Regions from separate parts of the Nonomuraea fastidiosa genome, predicted to be linked through region 3. Evidence: riboswitches for the same ligand, from Rfam matches in the RefSeq annotation. Region 3 holds a riboswitch; each other region holds the start of a gene.

Region 1 (5,849 bases), 500 kb from region 3:
CGATCACCGGCGAGCGCCCCAGCGTGCGCGGCGTGCCCGCGCGCGCCCTGGCCGACGACGACCCGCAGCTGCTCGACCAGCTCCTCGCGCTGCCGCAGATCCACCTCATCATCGACGGCTACAACGTCACCAAGACCGGCTACGGCACCCTCACCCTCGCCGACCAGCGCACCCGCCTGATGAACGCGCTCGGCGGCCTCGTCGCCCAGACCAGGGTCGAGGTGACGGTGGTCTTCGACGGGGCCGAGCTCAACGCGCCGGTGCAGGTGGTGGCGCCGCGGGGGGTGCGCGTGCTGTTCAGCGCGCCGGGGGAGATCGCCGACGACCTGATCCGCCAGCTCGTACGCGCCGAGCCGCCCGGCCGGGCCATCGCCGTGGTCTCCTCCGATCGGGAGGTCGCCGACTCCGTACGGCGGATGGGTGCGAGACCCGTTCCGTCGGGATTGCTGCTGCGCCGGCTTAGCCGCGCATAATTACGAATTGGTGCGTTTAGCCTTACCTCACGCGCCACTTCTGTACTATTTCGCCCCAGATTAAGATCCCTGGGAGGCGATACAGTGAGGTGTGGCCGGGTGCCGATGGCCGCGGGTCTCGCGTTCGGACTGATGCTGACTCCGATGGGAGCGGCCCTCGCTGATCCCAAACCCACGATCGCCCAGGCGAAGGCCAAGCTGGAGAAGCTCAACGACAGGGCGGACAAGGTCGTCGACCGCTACAACACCGCCACCGAGCGCTACAAGAAGGCCAAGAGCACCTACACCAAGCTCGACACGAGCTACAAGCGCAAGCTGGCCACCGTCGCCGACCTCCGCACTCAGGTGGTCGGCATGGCCGTCGACAGTTACAAGCTGGGCGAGGACCTCACGTCCTGGCCTGGAATCTTCGGCTCCAACGACCCGCAGGGCAGGTTGGCCGGCCTCGCCGTGGCCGGGCAGCTCGCCCAGGAACGGCTGCAGAAGCTGGCGGCCTTCGACCGGGAGAACCGGGGCCTGAAGATCGAGCGTGACAAGGCGCAGAAGGCGCTCAAGGAGGCCGACAAGGAGCGCGACGCCGTCCAGAAGGAGCGCGCGGAGGTGCTCAAGCTCATCGCGCAGCAGAAGAAGCTGCTCGACAGGCTGGGCGCCTACAACCCGGGCAACCCGAACAGCACCGGGCTCAAGTACACCGGGCCCGCCTCGGGAAGCGCCGCGGCGGTGCTGCGGTTCGCGTACGCGCAGATCGGCAAGCCGTACGTGTTCGGCGGCACCGGTCCAGGCGGGTACGACTGCTCGGGGCTCACTCAGGCGGCGTGGGCGGCCGCGGGCGTGCGGCTACCGCGGACGACCTGGCAGCAGTGGGCGTGGGGCGCGAACCGGCGGGTGTCGCTCGACGACCTCCAGCCCGGTGACCTCATCTTCAGCGAGGGTTTGGGGCACGTCAGTATTTATGCGGGCAACGGGCAAATCGTCCACGCGCCGCAGACGGGTGACGTCGTCAAGGTGGTCAAGCTTTCCGCGTACGGCCGCCGCCTCGTCGGCGCGATCCGCCCGTAAGGCTGACGTGGCGGGGTGACCCGCCTGGTTGCACCCGTTTCTCAAGGGCCTGCCCGCTCGTACGAAGGTCTGCGACGTAGCGCGCAGCCTCTATGAGCGGGCCGGCCGCTTTTGTCAGCGCTCCTCCAAGGCCATCGCCCGCCCATTCGGCCGCTCCGCGGGGCGGGGAACCGGCTTCGGCCGGTCTGCGGGGTTCGGCCGGTCCGGTGGGGTGGTGAACCGGCTTCGGCCGGTCCGGTGGGGTGGTGAACCGGCTTCGGCCGGTCCGGTGGGGTGGTGAACCGGCTTCGGCCGATCCGGTGGGGTGCGATCCAGCCGAGTGGCAGGGGGATCTCGGGCTTGGTGACGAGGCCGGTCCGGCGGGGCGGGGAACCGGCCCGAAAGCCTGCCATCCGGCCGTTTTCGATCGGTCACCATGTGGAGCCGCTATTCCTTTTAGTCGCCGTTCTTCGATGTGTGAATCGCGTCGCTCTCCTTCTACTACGCCACTTCGTAGGGAGCGTGGTGGCGACGGACTTGATCAGTGGCCACGGGCGTGATCTTGCTGCTAGGGCCTGTCGGAAATCGGGGAAATTTCGGAAGTTACGCCTGTCACAACAACCGTTCGCGCAGGCCGGAGATCGCGCGGGAACGATGTTCACGTTTGTGACCAAGGTGACAGTTGTGGCGGATGGGACCTTACACAGCAGCGGGAAAAGAATTGTGAGTGAGGTCACATTTTGGTCACGGGGCCTGGGGTCCCAGCAGCGGTTCTGAGTCTGACAAATACCCCTATCTGATCTTTACAGCATTACTCGGGCTTTGCCGATTCGTGACCGTTCGGCGTAACTTCTGGCGTCGCGGCGGACAAGCCATGTCGTCGCGAACCGATCATCGGTCCCTCCCGATGTGAGACAGCTACATATCCGCCGGTCGGCCCCGACATCCCCATCGCACTCATCGATCGGGGCGCGACCTGCCGAATCCGTGCAGACAGGAGGCACGGAGCCGGGGACCCAGCGATCCCACGTCCCCAAGGGATCAGGGGTGAATCGGCGCGCCATCGCGCCGTAGGGCGACTTCCACGCCCGAATCCGTCAGCTAACCCGGTAGGCGTTCGTGGAAGACCCAAGGAGAAATCCTGTCTGAATCCCTGCAGAACCCCCGCCTGTCCCGCCTTGCCCTGAGTGGTGTCGCACTCACGTTGACTGTGACAGCCGGAGGTATGGTCCTCCATGCCCCCGAGGCTCAGGCGGCGACGACCCGCGAAGCCAGTGCGGCGGCCGGAATGACGGTGAAGGCGGCCACCACCGCCCGCACCGCCATCTCGGCCAAGGCCCGCAAGAGGGCCGCCAGAGCCGCCCTGCAGAGGGCGAGGGCCAGCAAGGCCGTCGCCGTGGCCAAGAAGCAGATCGGTGACCCGTACCGTTACGGAGCCACCGGACCTGGTTCGTTCGACTGCTCCGGTCTCGTCCAGTACGCCTGGAGGAAGGCCGGCGTCAAGCTCCCGCGCGTGGCGAGCAGCCAGTTCGCCCGCGTCAGGAAGAAGGTCTCCTGGCGCAACCTGCAGCCTGGTGACCTGATGTTCTTCAACGGGCTCGGCCATGTGGGCATGTACGTCGGCAAAGGCAGAATGATCCATTCACCTCGGACGGGTGAACGGGTACGCATCGACAAGCTGAGCGGATGGCGTAAGGCGTCCTTCGTCGGCGCCGTCCGTCCCGGCGCGTGAAGAAGCCCCGTGCGGATCCTCCCCGATCCGGACGGGGCTCTCGCGTGTCAGGGGACCACCTACCATCGGGGCTGTGCCTGAGCAGGTGAGCCGACGTGCCCTGGCGGCCGGGCTGGTGCTCGCCGCCGCCTCGCTCGCGTCGGCCGCCGCCCCGCTGCCCGGCGCGCCGATCCTGCCCCAGCCGGTACGCGACCTGTGGCCGGGCCCGCACATCGTGCGCCGCGGCACATGGTCCACGGTCGTGGGCCACGACGCCACGGGGCTCGGCGAGCTGGCGCGCAGGGCCGACACGGCGAGCCGAAGGGTCTCGGCGGTGCTCGCCCGCCCCGTACGCCCCCTGATCGTCGTACCGGCCGATGCCCGCGAGGCCGCCGCGCTGGCCCGGGTGGGCGGCGTGGACGGGCTCGCAGCGGTCGCCGACGGCGAACGGGTGATCGTCGTGCCCGAGTCGTTCGCCAGGCTCAACCCCACGGGCAGGGACGTCGTCCTCGCCCACGAGCTCACCCATGTCGTCGCCGGCACCGGCGGCCTGCCCGTCTGGCTGTACGAGGGTTTCGCCGACTACGTCGCCTACCGCGACGCCGGGCTGCCCGTGACGACGGCCGCCGCCGAGCTGGCCGCCGAGGTACGGGCCGGCCGCCTCCCGACCGTTCTGCCCGGACCTGCGGCTTTCGCGGCGAACGGCGGCGACCCTGCCGCGCTCGCGCGGGCGTACCAGGAGGCCTGGCTGGCGTGTCGCTTCCTCGCTGACCGGTTCGGTGAGGGGACCCTGGTGAGGCTCTACCGTGCGGCCCGCGTACGCGGGACCGATCGGGCACTCGCCGCGCTCGGGCTCTCCGTCGCGACGCTGACCGCGCGGTGGCGCGCGTACGTGCGGGATCAGCTCGTGTGAAGGGGAGGCAGATGAGCGAACGACAAGACCCGGACGACCGGGAGACGGACCGCCAGGAGAAGACCCAGGGGGCGAAGGACGGCGCTCGCGCGGCGGAGGAGGCGCTGGCCACGGTGGGCGCCGCCCACCCGCCGGGCGCGCCCGCCGCGAGCGGCGCCCAGGACGCGGAGGCCGCGGGCAGCGGCACGCGGGCCCAGGACGCGGAGGCCGCAGGAAGCGGCACACAGACGAACACGCCGGCCTCGGACGGAGGCGGCGGAAAGGAGCACGTTCAGGCCCTGAGCAGCGGGAAGGGTGCGGGCATGGACGAACGCGGAACCACCACCCCGGCCCTGCGCCGCCAGGCGGCCCTGGCGCTGGTGCTGCTCGGCATCGTGATCATCGCCGTGGCCGCGTTCACCACGCCCTGGGACGTGCTGACCGGAGGCCCGCCCGACCCGGCCCGCGACTTCACCGCCGCCCAGATCGCCAGGGGAGAGGCGTTCGACGCGGCGACCAGCCTGCCGAGCTACCTGTCGCTGGCGCTCACGCTCATCTTCGCCGGGGTGCTGGTGGCCACCCCGTTCGGCGCGAAGGTGCTGACCTGGCTGAGGGGCCCGTGGTGGCTGCGGGTGATCCTCGGCACGGTGGTGATCACGGCGATCGTCGAGGCGCTCAGGTGGCCCCTGGGCATGTGGTTCGAGACGATCCTGCGCGAGTACGGCCTGTCCACGCAGGACTGGGCGGGCTGGACGGCCGACCGGCTGAAGAGCCTGGGCGTGGAGACGGGCCTGCTCTGTCTCATGCTGCTGGTCCTGGTGGCGCTGGCCCGCAAGGTGCGGCGCTGGTGGATCCCGGCGGCGGCCGGGGCGTTCGCGTTCACGGTGGCGGCGTCGTTCGTCTACCCGGTGGTGTTCGAGCCGCTGTTCAACGACTTCACCTCGATGCCGCAGGGCACGCTGCGGACGAACCTGCTCGACATGGCCGCGCGCGACGGCGTGCCGGTGAAGGACGTGCTGGTGGCCGACGCCTCGCGCAGGACGACGGCGCTCAACGCGTACGTGTCGGGCTTCGGCGCCACCCGCAGGATCGTCGTCTACGACACGCTGCTCCAGGCCCCGCAGAAGGAGGTGGAGCTGGTCGTGGCGCACGAGCTGGGCCACGCCAAGTACGACGACGTGCTGCACGGCACGCTCATCGGCGCGCTCGGCTCGGCCTTCGGCGCGATCCTGCTGTACGTGATCTTCGACCCGCTGCGGCGGCGTACGAAGGTCATGTCGATCACCGATCCGAGGGCGGTCGGCGCGCTCATGGGGCTGATGACGATCGGCGGGTTCCTGCTGGGCCCGGCTCAGAACCTCATCAGCCGCCACATCGAGGCCAGGGCCGACGTGCACGCGCTGGATCTGACGCGGGATCCGGCCACGTTCATCGCCATGCAGAAGCGCCTGGCCACAACCAACATTTCCGACTTGACGCCGAATGCGGTGGAATATGTGCTCTATGCCTCCCATCCGTCAAGTCCCGAGCGCATCGCCATGGCCCGCGCGTGGGCGCGGCTGAACGGCGTACCCCTGCCGTGACACATCCCGTGCTCTTCGTCACGAACGACTTCCCGCCCCGCACGGGCGGGATCCAGTCGTTCGTGCACGGACTGGCGCTGCGCACGCCAGGCGTGACGGTCTACGCCCCCGCCTGGCCGGGCAGCGCCGAGTTCGACCGGCGCCAGCCGTAC
Region 2 (5,849 bases), 4.8 Mb from region 3:
CTTGTTGGGGAGGGCCCAGTTTCGCGGTAACGGCCTGAATCAACCGGCCCCGGTCCGGTGGTGAGGGCCCGGTGCGGCGAGGGCGTGGCCGGTCGGCGCGAGCCCGGTCCCAACGGTGAGGGCGCTGCGGTGAGGGAGCTGCGGTGAGGGCGCGGCGGGGGAGGGCCCGGGCGGAACGGACCCTCCGCCGGTCAGTCGTTGACGCTGGCGCAGACGACGTGGGCGCCGATCTCGATCATGCGGCGCTCGCTTCGCGCGTCGGCGACCCTGGCCATCAGGATCGGCGCGCCGGAGGCGGCGAACTGCGGCAGCCGGGCGCGCACGAGGCGGTGCAGGTCGCGTACGACGTCCTCGGCCGCGGACATGTGCACCTTGACGTGCAGCATGATCCCGGTGGCGCCGGAGGCCGTGCGGGCCTCGCTGATCCACACGTGGTGCACGAGCGGGAAGTCGACCAGCAGGTACGCGATCGCCTTGCGCAGCGCGGGCAGGATCGGATGCGTGCACCGCCGGTAGCCCGGGTCCACCTGCTGCATCGGCCCCGACAGATGCGGGCGGGGAGCGGGCACCCACGGCAGCGCGGGCGCTTCGGGCGAGGGAGGAGCCACCTGGGCCAGCGCGGCGCCGCGTGACACGGTGGCCATCGCGCCCGTGGCGTAGGCGGCGGGAGCCGCACCCGACAGCACGGGTGTGGGTCCCGTGCGCGTCGTGGTGATGAAGCGGTGCAGATCCTCGATGGGCACGGCCGCGGCGGCTGGGCCGGCCGCGTCGATCACGATCTCGCGCACCCCGGTGACGCGCTGGATGTCCAGGATGGTGTCGGCGTCGCAGGACGAAAGGGAATGGCTGCCGCGGTGCCGGGCATAGGTGGCGGGGCTGGTGTAACCCAGCAGCACCCGGTCACCCACTTGCGTGGTCCCGAGGACCACGGAACGATCTGGTCGCACTGCCACCAGGACTCCACCGTCGGCAAGAGCGCCCAGGAGGCGGTGAGGAGTGCCATGCTGGGCGAGCACGTCGGCAAGCGCAGGATTCCCGATGCTCATATGACGCACCATAGGTAGTCGGCCACGGCTTATCAGGCTAACGGCGAATAAATCTCCCGATCAAGACAAAGATGGGAGCCGCGTGGATGACTTTGCCGCCTGGTGGGTACTCAGGTCCGCGTCTCACATCGTGAGTCCCTCGTGAACGCGTTCACAAGCGCCCGATAGACTCTGTGGGACCGCCGGGGGGGATCCGTGGACGTGTCCCTCCCCCAGCCCGCCTTGCCTTAAGGATCCACACCAGTGAACAAGCCCGTCGTTCTGGTCGCAGAGGAGCTGTCCGAGGCCGGTCTCGCCGTTCTCGGCGCCGATTTCGAGGTCCGCCACACCGACGGCGCCGACCGTTCCCAGCTGCTGCCCGCCCTCGCCGACGTTGACGCGCTCATCGTCCGCTCCGCCACTCAGGTCGACGCGGAGGCCATCGCCGCGGCGCCCAAGCTGCGCGTGGTCGCCCGCGCGGGGGTCGGTCTCGACAACGTCGACGTCGAGGCGGCCACCAAGGCCGGTGTCATGGTCGTCAACGCTCCGACCTCCAACATCACCAGCGCCGCCGAGCAGACCATCGCGCTGATCCTGGCCAGCGCGCGCAACACGCCCCAGGCGCACGCCGCGCTGAAGAACGGCGAGTGGAAGCGCTCGAAGTACACCGGTGTCGAGCTGGACGGCAAGACCGTCGGCATCCTCGGTCTCGGCAAGATCGGTCAGCTCGTGGCCCAGCGGCTGGCGCCGTTCGGCGTCGAGCTGATCGCCTACGACCCCTACCTCCCGCCGGCCCGCGCCGCGCAGATGGGCGTCCGGCTCGTCAGCCTCGAAGAGGTGCTCAAGCAGGCTGACTTCATCACCGTCCACCTGCCCAAGTCCAAGGAGACCATCGGGCTCATCGGCGACCGCGAGCTGCACCAGGTCAAGCCCAACGTGCGGATCATCAACGTGGCCCGCGGCGGCATCGTCGACGAGGGTGCGCTCTACGCGGCGATCAAGGAGGGCCGGGTCGCGGGGGCCGGTCTGGACGTCTTCGCCAAGGAGCCGTGCACCGACAGCCCGCTCTTCGAGCTCGACCAGGTCGTCGTCACGCCGCACCTCGGCGCCTCCACCCACGAGGCCCAGGAGAAGGCCGGCACCCAGGTGGCGCGGAGCGTGAAGCTGGCGCTGGCGGGCGAGTTCGTGCCCGACGCGGTCAACGTCCAGGGCGGCGTGGTCGCCGAGGACGTCAAGCCGGGCCTGCCGCTGGCCGAGAAGCTGGGCCGGGTCTTCACCGCGCTGGCCGGCGAGGTGGCCACCAAGCTCGACGTCGAGGTGCGCGGCGAGATCGCCTCCCAGGACGTCCGGGTGATCGAGCTGGCCGCGCTCAAGGGCGTCTTCACCGACGTGGTGGAGGAGCAGGTCACCTACGTCAACGCGCCGCTGCTGGCCAAGGACCGCGGCATCAACGTCGAGCTGGTCACCAGCTCCGAGAGCCCCGACTGGCGCAACGTCGTCACCGTGCGCGGCGTGCTGGCCGACGGCCGCACGGTCTCGGTCTCGGGCACGCTGTCCGGGCCGCGCCAGATCACCAAGATCGTCGAGGTCAACGGCTACGAGATGGAGATCGAGCCGACGGCCCACCTGTGCTTCTTCACCTACACCGACCGCCCCGGCATCGTCGGCGTGGTAGGCCGGCTGCTCGGCGAGCACGGCATCAACATCGCCTCGATGCAGGTGGCCCGCGACGTCAAGGGCGGCAAGGCGCTCATCGCGCTGACCGTCGACTCGGCGATCCCGGCCGACGTGGTCGAGCAGATCGGCGCCGAGATCGGCGCCGAGAGCGGCCGCTCGGTCGACCTGGAGGACTGAGCCTGAGCCCGGCCGGGCGGATGGGCCGGGCCCCCGGTTGATCCGGAGGACTGAGCCTGAGCCCGGCCGGGCGGACGGGGCGGGCCCCCGGTTGATCCGGAGGGCCGCGCCTTTCGGCCGGCCGGCTGGGTCAATACCCCTTTGACCTGCGAAGGGCCGTCACCCGTTTCGGGTGGCGGCCCTTTTCCGTCTCAGGATGCGAGATAGTAGGACATCCAAGCTTCATCCTCGGGTACTGTAGCCGGTGATGCGCCAGGTTCTCGTACTCATTACCTGCCGCGGCGGGGCCTGTTAGGGCAGGTCGACATACCCGCCGCGGTGAGCGGCGCATGTGTCGGCCGTTAAGTCCCTTCGCCCGGTCCGCAACCCGGACCACGAGATCAGGCCCGATCGGGCTCGCGACCGGAGCCCGGCTTCCCCCTCTCTTTCAGGAACGCGTCCGCGAAGCGAGATGAGTCACATGTACGAGATGTATGCCTACAACCGTGCCGAGGACCACGAGGACGAGGCCACCGAGGCCGTCCAGATGGCCCTGGACCGGCGCGACAACGGCGGAGCCCCCCAGAGCAGGTGAGTACGAGCGGCCCCGCGCTCGTCGCACGGGGCCGGTCGTCGCCGGAGTGCGGCCGGAGTTCATGGGTGTGGTCCGGTGGTCGCAGGGGTGAGGTTCAGAGGGTGGCGGTGAGCATCGGCGGTGCGGGTTCCTTGCGCCGTTCGAGCACCTTGGCCCACTGGCGGACGCCCTTGGGATCCGGTCTGACCGCGCCGACGAACGCCTGACGGCGCCACTCGGAGAGCTTCTCCTCCTTCACCACGTCGCCTGAACGTGGCGCGTGCACCATGTATCCGGGCTTGGAGATCATGCCCACGTGACCGAGGCCGCTGAAGAAGACAAGGTCACCGGGCTTGAGCTGGTTCCATCCGATCTTTCTTGAGAACGCGTGGTACTGCTCGGCGGCGGTACGCGGCAGGTGGATCCCCGCCTTCCTGTACGCCCTGAGCATCAGCCCGGAGCAGTCGTAGCCGCCGTTGCCGGTGCCGCCCCACACGTACGGGGTGCCGCGCTGGCGCATGGCGAACTTGAGCGCGACCTTCCAGGCGGGCCTGGGCCGGCGCTTCTCCAGGATGCGCTTGACCTGAGGACCGGTGAGGGTGATCGAGCCGGCCGGGCTCGTGTCCGGGCCGGCGGGGTCGCGGCTCTCGCCGGGGTCGGCGAAGGCCGGAGAGGGGAGTGCGATGAGCCCGGCGGCGACGCCTGCCAGGGCGATGGCGATGCGAGACAGGGGTCTGTCCTTCCATGCGGCCGACCGGGTTAGCTGACGGGCTCGGGCCTGGAAGACAGCCCTACGGCGTGCGCCGATTCGCCCCTGGGGGAGGTTGGGTCCCCGGCTCCACGCAGCTGCTGCGTGGATTAGGCCTGACGGACTCTAACGAAACGGTCAAAAGGTCGCAATACGTCTAAAATCGGACGTCCGGACAGTGAGATGATGTGTTCGTCAGTCGAGACGAGCCGGTAAGGTACCGCCCATGGAGTCGCGTAACATCCGCTTGGCTGTCATCCCCGGTGACGGCATCGGCACCGAGGTCGTCGCAGAAGGACTCAAGGTCCTGGAGGCGGTGGGCACGAAGATCGAGCCCACCCACTATGACCTGGGCGCCGCACGCTATCACCGCACCGGCGAGACGTTGCCCGACTCGGTGCTCCAGGAGCTGCGCGGCTACGACGCCATCCTGCTCGGCGCCGTCGGTGACCCCAGCGTGCCGCCCGGCATCCTGGAGCGCGACCTGCTGCTTCGGCTGCGGTTCGAGTTCGACCACTACGTCAACCTGCGTCCGGTCAAGCTGTTCCCCGGCGTGCGCACCCCGCTGGCCGACACGCCGCCCGAGAACATCGACATGATCGTCGTCCGCGAGGGCACCGAGGGCCTCTACGCCGGCACCGGCGGCGCCATGCGGCGCGGCACCCCGCACGAGATCGCCACCCAGGAGTCGCTCAACACCGCCTACGGCGTCGAGCGCGTGGTGCGCTACGCCTTCGACAAGGCGCAGTCGCGCCCTCGCAAGAAGCTCACGCTCGTCCACAAGACGAACGTCCTCACCTACGCGGGCGACCTGTGGCAGCGTACGGTCAACCGCGTGGCCGCCGAATACCCCGAGGTCAGCGTCGACTACTCCCACATCGACGCCGCCTCGATGTTCTTCGTCACCCAGCCCGAGCGCTTCGACGTGGTGGTCACCGACAACCTCTTCGGCGACATCATCACCGACCTCGGCGCCGCCATCGCGGGCGGCATCGGCCTGGCCGCCAGCGGCAACATCAACCCCACCGGCGCCGCGCCCAGCATGTTCGAGCCCGTCCACGGCAGTGCGCCCGACATCGCCGGCCAGGGCAAGGCCGACCCGACCGCGACCATCCTGTCCGTCGCCATGCTCCTCGACCACCTCGGCCTGAGCGCCGAGGCGGCCAAGGTGGAGCAGGCCGTCGCCGCCGACATCGCGGCGCGTGCTGAGGGTGCCGCCCCGCGCAGCACGCAGCAGATCGGCGACGACATCACCGCGCGAGTCGCCGGCTAGGGTCGCCTAGCCGATTCACGAGCGCCCGGCGGCCCTAGGAGGACTGCCGGGCGCTTTTTGGTGTCCCCAGCACCAGGGGGAAAGTGCGCTTAATGCACCATTGACCCCTTGCCATCCCATATAGCGAGACAATAGGAAGGACGGACTGCCTTCCGGCGCGGCCGCCCTGCGGCGGCCGCGCAGAACCGCAGCCGGCGGGCAGTTCCGTTAGATTTCGGTAGATCGCAGAGAGAAGGATCGTCGTCATGACCGTCGCTCAGAAGCTCAGCTTCGACGTGCAGCTATCCGACCACGCTCGCACCGCGGCCGAGCGGGAGCAGGTACTGGCGAACCCGGGTTTCGGGCAGATCTTCACCGATCACATGGTCTCGATCGACTACACCGAGGGCCGGGGCT
Region 3 (5,849 bases):
GCCGGAGTCCGTGCGGGGTGGGTGCCATCATGGGGCGGCACTGATGAGCAGGGGAGTGAGATGTTGCATCTGCTGTTGCTGCGTTACACGGGCTCGGAGGAGGCGGCCGGGCCGTACGTCGCCGCCCACGTCGCATTCCTGGAGCGGCACCATCGCGCGGGCGTGTTCCTGGCCTCCGGGCAGACGGTGCCCACGTCCGTGGGCGGGGCGATCGTGGTGTGCGGGGTCGATCGCGAGGAGGCCGAACGGATCGCGGCGGAGGACCCGTTCGTGGTGGCCGGGGTGGCCGCGTACACGATCACCACGATCGACGTGGGGCGGGCGCACCCGGTGCTCGCCGAGATGCTCGGAGCGCGGGCCGTCGGCTGAGACGGTGGTCCGCCGAGGTCTCAGGTGAAGCGCCGTCCGGCGGCCGGGCGGCCTCCGCCTGCCGCGGCGCGGCCGGCCCGCGGCCGATGAGCCGGCCGTACCGGGCGGCCTTTCCCGGTGGACGGCCCCGTCACGGCCACGGCGGAGGCTCGGAGAGGTCCCGCAGCGCCTCGCGGGCGTTGTGACCCGCACCGGCGGAGACCTCCCTGCCGTCGCGGTCGCGGGCGACGGCCAGCACCAGCCCTTCGGCCGGGTTGTGGGTGAGCGTGATCGTGTGGCCGCCGACCAGCAGCGCGTCGGCGGCGGACGGGCGTTCGGGGCCCTCCTTGCCGAGCAGGACGTGCGCGCCGACCAGGCCGGCGACGGGCTTGCGGTGCCGTCCGAGCACCACCGGCTCGCTGTACGGGTCGGCGACCTGGCGGACGAGGTCGCCCAGCTTGGACCGCGCGGTGGACAGCCCCACGAGCGGCAGGCCGGTCAGCACCCCGCCCACCTTGGACAGCGGCACGAGCGCGGCCCACTCCCAGCGCTCGCGGATGATCATGACGGTCCGGCCGCTCTTCGCCTCCTCGATGAGCCCGCCCCAGCGGGCGCGGGCGTCCTCGACCGTGATGGGCACTCCCAGCATCGACACCAGCTCGTCGTACGACGGCCGCTCACCATGGATCACCGAAGCATCGTAAGCTCAGGTGATGTCCAATGTGATCACATCGGATTGACCGGCCCAACCGTGCCGGGTCGCCGACCCGGGTGGGGCAAACCAATGTGATCACATTGGATTGATTGCGGGAGAGCAGGGACCTGTACTTCGCGGTGTGGGCGCTCGCCCTGGTGGCCGAGCACGCCGTGCGGATCGGGCTGGGCGTGGCGCTGCTCGCCGCCGTGCATCCGCTGCTTCCGCTGCTGCTCGGAGCGGCCGTGCTGCCCTCGCTGCTGGTACGCGGCCGCGCCGCCGCACGCATCGACGCCGCCACTGAGCAGACCGCCGAGACCGCCCGCCTGGAGCTGAGCTTGTCGGAGACGGCCACGTCCGCGGTCGCCGACCGCCGCGCTGGACGCCCCGTCCGAGAGCGCGGTCTTCGCCCGGTACGCCGAGGCGGCGAAGTGCCATCCAGGAGCCGTCACGCTGCTGATCACCCACCGTTTCCCGACGGTGCGGATGGCGGACCTCATCGTCGTGCTCGACGGCGGCCGGATCGTGCAGTGCGGCACGCATGACGACCTCGTCGCGGTCCCGGCGCTCTGCGCCGAGCTTGACGCCGTCCAGCGCCGGGCGTTCGAGAGCCCTGCATGACGAAACGCGCACCCCGGTGATGGGGCACGCGTTCTGCCGTCACGAAGAAGGTGGGAGCACCCACCGGTGGGAGTGCGTCAGGAGGCGTACTCGGGGTAGCCGTAGCCGACGACCTGCGACTTGGGCCGGACCCGCTCCTCGACCTTGCCGTTGCCGGTGTTGCCCTCGATGGTGGTGATGGTGCCGTCGCGGTTGTCCTTGACGACGAAGCCGACGTGCTGGATGTCCTTCAGCGCCTTGCCGCCCTTCCAGGAGAAGAACACCACGGCGCCGGGCTTGGCCTCGTGGCCGAAGCGCTTGTTGGCGGCGAACCACTTGGCGTGGGCGACGGTCCAGGCGTCCCAGCCGACCTGCGGGCGGGCGCCGGTCTTCTCGCCGACCCAGGAGACGAACATCGAGCACCAGGCGGCGTTCAGGTAAGCGGTACGGCTGCCGCCGTCGCGGGCGACGGTCTCGGCCGCGCGCTGGGAGTTGGCGTACCACTGCTGGTACGGGGTGCCGCCGCCCTTGGCGTTCTCGGAGGTGCCGATCTGCGACCTGGCGACCGCGAGCACCTGGTCGGCGGTGACGTTGATCTTCGTCTCGTCCCGCTCGCCCGCCTTGTGGGCGGAGCGGGCGGTGTCCGGGTGCTTCGCGGCGGTGGCCGCGGCGACGGCGATCGAGGTGTCGGCGTGGGCCGCGGTGGGGACGCCGAGGGCCGAGGCCAGGACGCCGGCGCCGAGCACGGCGCGGGCAATGGTGTTCTTCGAGACAGCGGTAAGACGGTGCTTGGCCATCGAGGGGATTACTCCTTGCTTCCATGCCGCTTACCGGGTTAGCTGACGGGTTCGGGCGTGGAAGCTGCCCTACGGCACCGAAGTGCCGATTCACCCCAAAGGACGTGGGTCCCCGGTTCCGCACGTGGCGGATTCAGCGGTCACAGGACAAACCTGTGATCTTTCGTGCGATGGTCTGACATAGCCGGACAAACCGGACGTATGCCTTAAGATGCCCCATAAGGTAATACACGAGGCAAGAGGATTACAAATCCATAAAAGTAAAGTCAGCCGAGCTGACTGCGAGCCTCGGCCAGAAGCCCCATCATGGCAAGGGATTCGTCAAGAGGCATGATCGAGGATTCGGTCCTGCCTTCGGCCGTGGCGGCGCGGACTTCGCGGAGCTCTCCGGCGTAACCGTTGTCCGCCGGATTGAGCACGTGCTCCTCCGGCTCCATCGACGGCCCGGAGAGCACGATCCGCTGCGGTGCCCAGAACGGCGCCTGGATGTCCGCGCGCATCTGAGTACCCACAACGCTGGCCTGGTTCGGGTAATTCCCGAGCAATGAGGTCGCCACGAGAGCGTGCTTGCCGCCGGGGTAGAGCAAGACGCCGGCCGCCTCCGCGTCAACGCCGTTCGGGGCGAGCTTACCGGTGACGTGCAGGCCGGTGGGCATGCCGAGCAGGAGCTGGGCCAGCCCGAACGGGTAGATCCCCAGATCGAGCAGGGCTCCGCCGCCCAGCTCCGGCGCCCACAGCCGGTGCGCGGGGTCGTACGGGTGGGCGAAGCCGAAGCTGGCCTGCACCGACCGGATCTCGCCGAAGCGCGGGTCGTCCTTGATCAGCTGGATGAGCGGGTTGAAGCGCATCCACATCGCTTCCATCAGGAAGACCCCCGCCTCGCGGGCCAGGCGCACCATCTTCTCGGCGTCGTCCACGGTCGCGGCCAGCGGTTTCTCGCACAGCACCGCCTTGCCCGCCGCGATGGCGGCCTCGGCCACCTGCAGGTGCTGGGCGTGCGGGGTGGCGACGTAGACGGCGTCCACCGCCGGGTCCGCGCACAGCTGTTCGTAGGAGCCGTACGCCGACTCGGCGCCCAGCTCCGCCGCCAGGGCCTGCGCCCTGTCCAGGCTTCTCGATCCGACGGCGGCCACCCGCATGCCGGGTTCCGCCACGATCACCTTGCCCACGGTACGGGCGATGCCGCCGGTGGCGGCTATTCCCCAAGTGAAATCTCGCACGCCGGCGATCGTATACGGAAGGTAAAAACGCTTAAATGGCGGGTGGTGCCGGAAATATCAGAAATGTCCGGTAGTCACATCCGTCACATTCACACCCCGTGGAATGTGTCGGGGTCGGGCCCGAGTCGCTGCCCCCTGCTCATCGCACTGATGGCCGCGAGGTCCTCGTCGTCGAGGAAGAAGTCGAAGACGTCGATGTTCTCGGCGATCCTGGCCGGCGTGATCGACTTCGGGATCACCACGTTGCCGATCTGGAGGTGCCAGCGCAGCACGATCTGCGCGGGCGTCTTACAGTGCTTGTCGGCCAGCACCCGCAGCGCCGGGTCGTCGAGCAGCCCCCTGCCCTGGCCGAGCGGGCTCCACGCCTCGGTGAGTATGCCGTTGGCCTCGTGGAACTCCCGCATCTGGCGCTGCTGGAAGTACGGGTGAAGCTCGATCTGGTTGATCGAGGGGACGATGTCGGCCTCGTTCATGAGCCGGGTGAGCGTCTCGACCGTGAAGTTGGACACGCCGATGGCCTTGGCCCGGCCGTCCCGGTAGATCCTCTCCATGGCCTTCCACGCCTGCACGTACTTGTCGTGCTGGGGCATCGGCCAGTGAATGAGGTAAAGGTCGACGTAGTCGAGGCCGAGCCGGGCCAGCGACTCCTCGAAGGCGGCCTCGGCGCGGTGGTGCTGGCCGTTGGCCAGCTTCGTGGTCACGAACACCTTCTCGCGGGGCAGCCCGCTGGCGCGCACCGCGCGTCCCACGCCCTCCTCGTTGCCGTAGGCGGCGGCGGTGTCGATGTGCCGGTAGCCGGCCTTGAGCGCGGTCAGGACCGCCTGCTCGGCCTCTTCGGCCGGTACCTGCCAGACGCCGTACCCGAGCTGCGGGATCTGCACGCCGTCCGTGTTGAGCATGAGCGAGTTCATACCCTCCATTGTTCACGTCGCGTTTCTGGCGGCTTAAGGCGGTGGGGCTAGCTTGAAGCGGTCGTGAACGGCCCATCACCCGGGAGGGCAGGAGTGGTCGAACAGGCGTCGGCCTGGGTGGAGTCCCCGCTCCAGATGCTGTGCGCCGTCGAGGCCCACCATGCCGGGCTGCTCGGCCCGGCCACCGCCATCGTGCCGCGCGCCGGCCTGCGCCCGCTCAAGGCGACCAGGCGCGAGCTGCGCTCCATGGCGCTGCCCGAGGGCCTGGAGCTGGCCGAGCCGCGTGAGCGCATGCCGCGCCACATGCAGGCCGTGGGCGACGCCTTCTCCGGCAAGGTGCAGCTGCGCTGGCTGCTGTCCAGACCGGGCCGCGTCGTGGTGGTCGACGACGGGCTGGCCACGCTGCGGCTGCTCGAACTGCTCGCCGGAGGCCCGTTCCGGCCGCTGCTGCGCGCCCGCGCAGCGCCGGGGCCGCTGCGCAGGGCACTCGGCCTGGCCGCAGCCCTCCGGCTGCGCCTCAGCGACGTGTCGATCTTCACCGCGCTGCCCGTGGACGATGCGCTCGCCGAGGCCGTACGCCGCGCCGGCGTGCACCTCGTACACCACGAGTTCGCCTGGCTGCGCGCCCAGCCGCCGAGCGCCGAGTGCCCGGCCGAGCGTACGGTGGTGCTCGGCACCGCGCTCGTGCGCAACGGCCTCGTCCGCCGCGACCACTACCTGCGCTGGCTGACCGACCTGGCCGCGCGCGAGCCCCTGGCCTACTACCCGCACCGCCGCGAGGACCCCGTGGACGTCGCGCTGATCCGGGAGCGCCCCGGGATCACCGTCCACGACGCCGGCGTGCCCGCCGAGCTGACGCTGCGCGGCCTCGGTGCCGGCCAGCGCGTGCTCAGCCTCCCCTCGACCGCGATCACGTCGCTGCGCGTGCTGCTCAGCCCGCGCGGCGTCGCCGTCGAGCCGGTGGACGTTCCCGATGACTGGTGGACCAGCAGGGCGGCGCCCGCCCTGCGCTCGCATTTGACAGGAGTTCCCGGGTGAGAGTGCTGGCCGTCGCCGACTCCGACTCGTATCTGAAGTGGGCGGCCTGCCTGCTCGGCGATCTGCCATCGGAGTGCGCGACGGAGGTGGTCGTGGTGCGCACGCCGATCGCTCCCTCGCCCGAGCAGATCGCCGCCGCAGTGGGCGATCTGCCCGCGCCGCCGGTGCTGTCGGCGCGGTCGGTGCGGCGGCTGGCCGAGCGCACCCGGCCGGACGCGATCCTCGTGGCCTGCACGGGCCC

Evidence for each region. A riboswitch is a leader RNA that binds a small molecule or an ion and turns the genes downstream of it on or off. The one in region 3 is predicted to bind cyclic di-AMP.
Region 1: it holds a riboswitch for cyclic di-AMP, as region 3 does, so the genes downstream of both, ACFMQL_RS27195 (C40 family peptidase) here and ACFMQL_RS29350 (CHAP domain-containing protein) in region 3, are expected to answer to the same signal.
Region 2: it holds a riboswitch for cyclic di-AMP, as region 3 does, so the genes downstream of both, ACFMQL_RS07320 (C40 family peptidase) here and ACFMQL_RS29350 (CHAP domain-containing protein) in region 3, are expected to answer to the same signal.

What each region holds. Positions count from the first base shown of each region.
Region 1 covers NZ_CP170570.1:5,890,817-5,896,665, forward strand. Annotated here, with positions in the region: gene ACFMQL_RS27185 (NYN domain-containing protein) at 1-473, shown strand, start outside; gene ACFMQL_RS27190 (NlpC/P60 family protein) at 618-1,532, shown strand; cyclic di-AMP (ydaO/yuaA leader) riboswitch at 2,479-2,642, shown strand; gene ACFMQL_RS27195 (C40 family peptidase) at 2,800-3,243, shown strand; gene ACFMQL_RS27200 (hypothetical protein) at 3,317-4,135, shown strand; gene ACFMQL_RS27205 (M48 family metallopeptidase) at 4,147-5,697, shown strand; gene ACFMQL_RS27210 (glycosyltransferase family 4 protein) at 5,706-5,849, shown strand, end outside.
Region 2 covers NZ_CP170570.1:1,620,508-1,626,356, reverse strand. Annotated here, with positions in the region: gene ACFMQL_RS07330 (hypothetical protein) at 192-953, opposite strand; gene serA (phosphoglycerate dehydrogenase) at 1,290-2,879, shown strand; gene ACFMQL_RS07320 (C40 family peptidase) at 3,548-3,952, opposite strand; cyclic di-AMP (ydaO/yuaA leader) riboswitch at 4,166-4,307, opposite strand; gene ACFMQL_RS07315 (3-isopropylmalate dehydrogenase) at 4,407-5,453, shown strand; gene ACFMQL_RS07310 (branched-chain amino acid aminotransferase) at 5,699-5,849, shown strand, end outside.
Region 3 covers NZ_CP170570.1:6,385,829-6,391,677, forward strand. Annotated here, with positions in the region: gene ACFMQL_RS29335 (YciI family protein) at 61-369, shown strand; gene ACFMQL_RS29340 (hypothetical protein) at 500-1,039, opposite strand; gene ACFMQL_RS29345 (hypothetical protein) at 1,153-1,587, shown strand; gene ACFMQL_RS29350 (CHAP domain-containing protein) at 1,741-2,439, opposite strand; cyclic di-AMP (ydaO/yuaA leader) riboswitch at 2,452-2,588, opposite strand; gene ACFMQL_RS29355 (Gfo/Idh/MocA family oxidoreductase) at 2,706-3,659, opposite strand; gene ACFMQL_RS29360 (aldo/keto reductase) at 3,749-4,570, opposite strand; gene ACFMQL_RS29365 (hypothetical protein) at 4,664-5,608, shown strand; gene ACFMQL_RS29370 (DUF6716 putative glycosyltransferase) at 5,605-5,849, shown strand, end outside.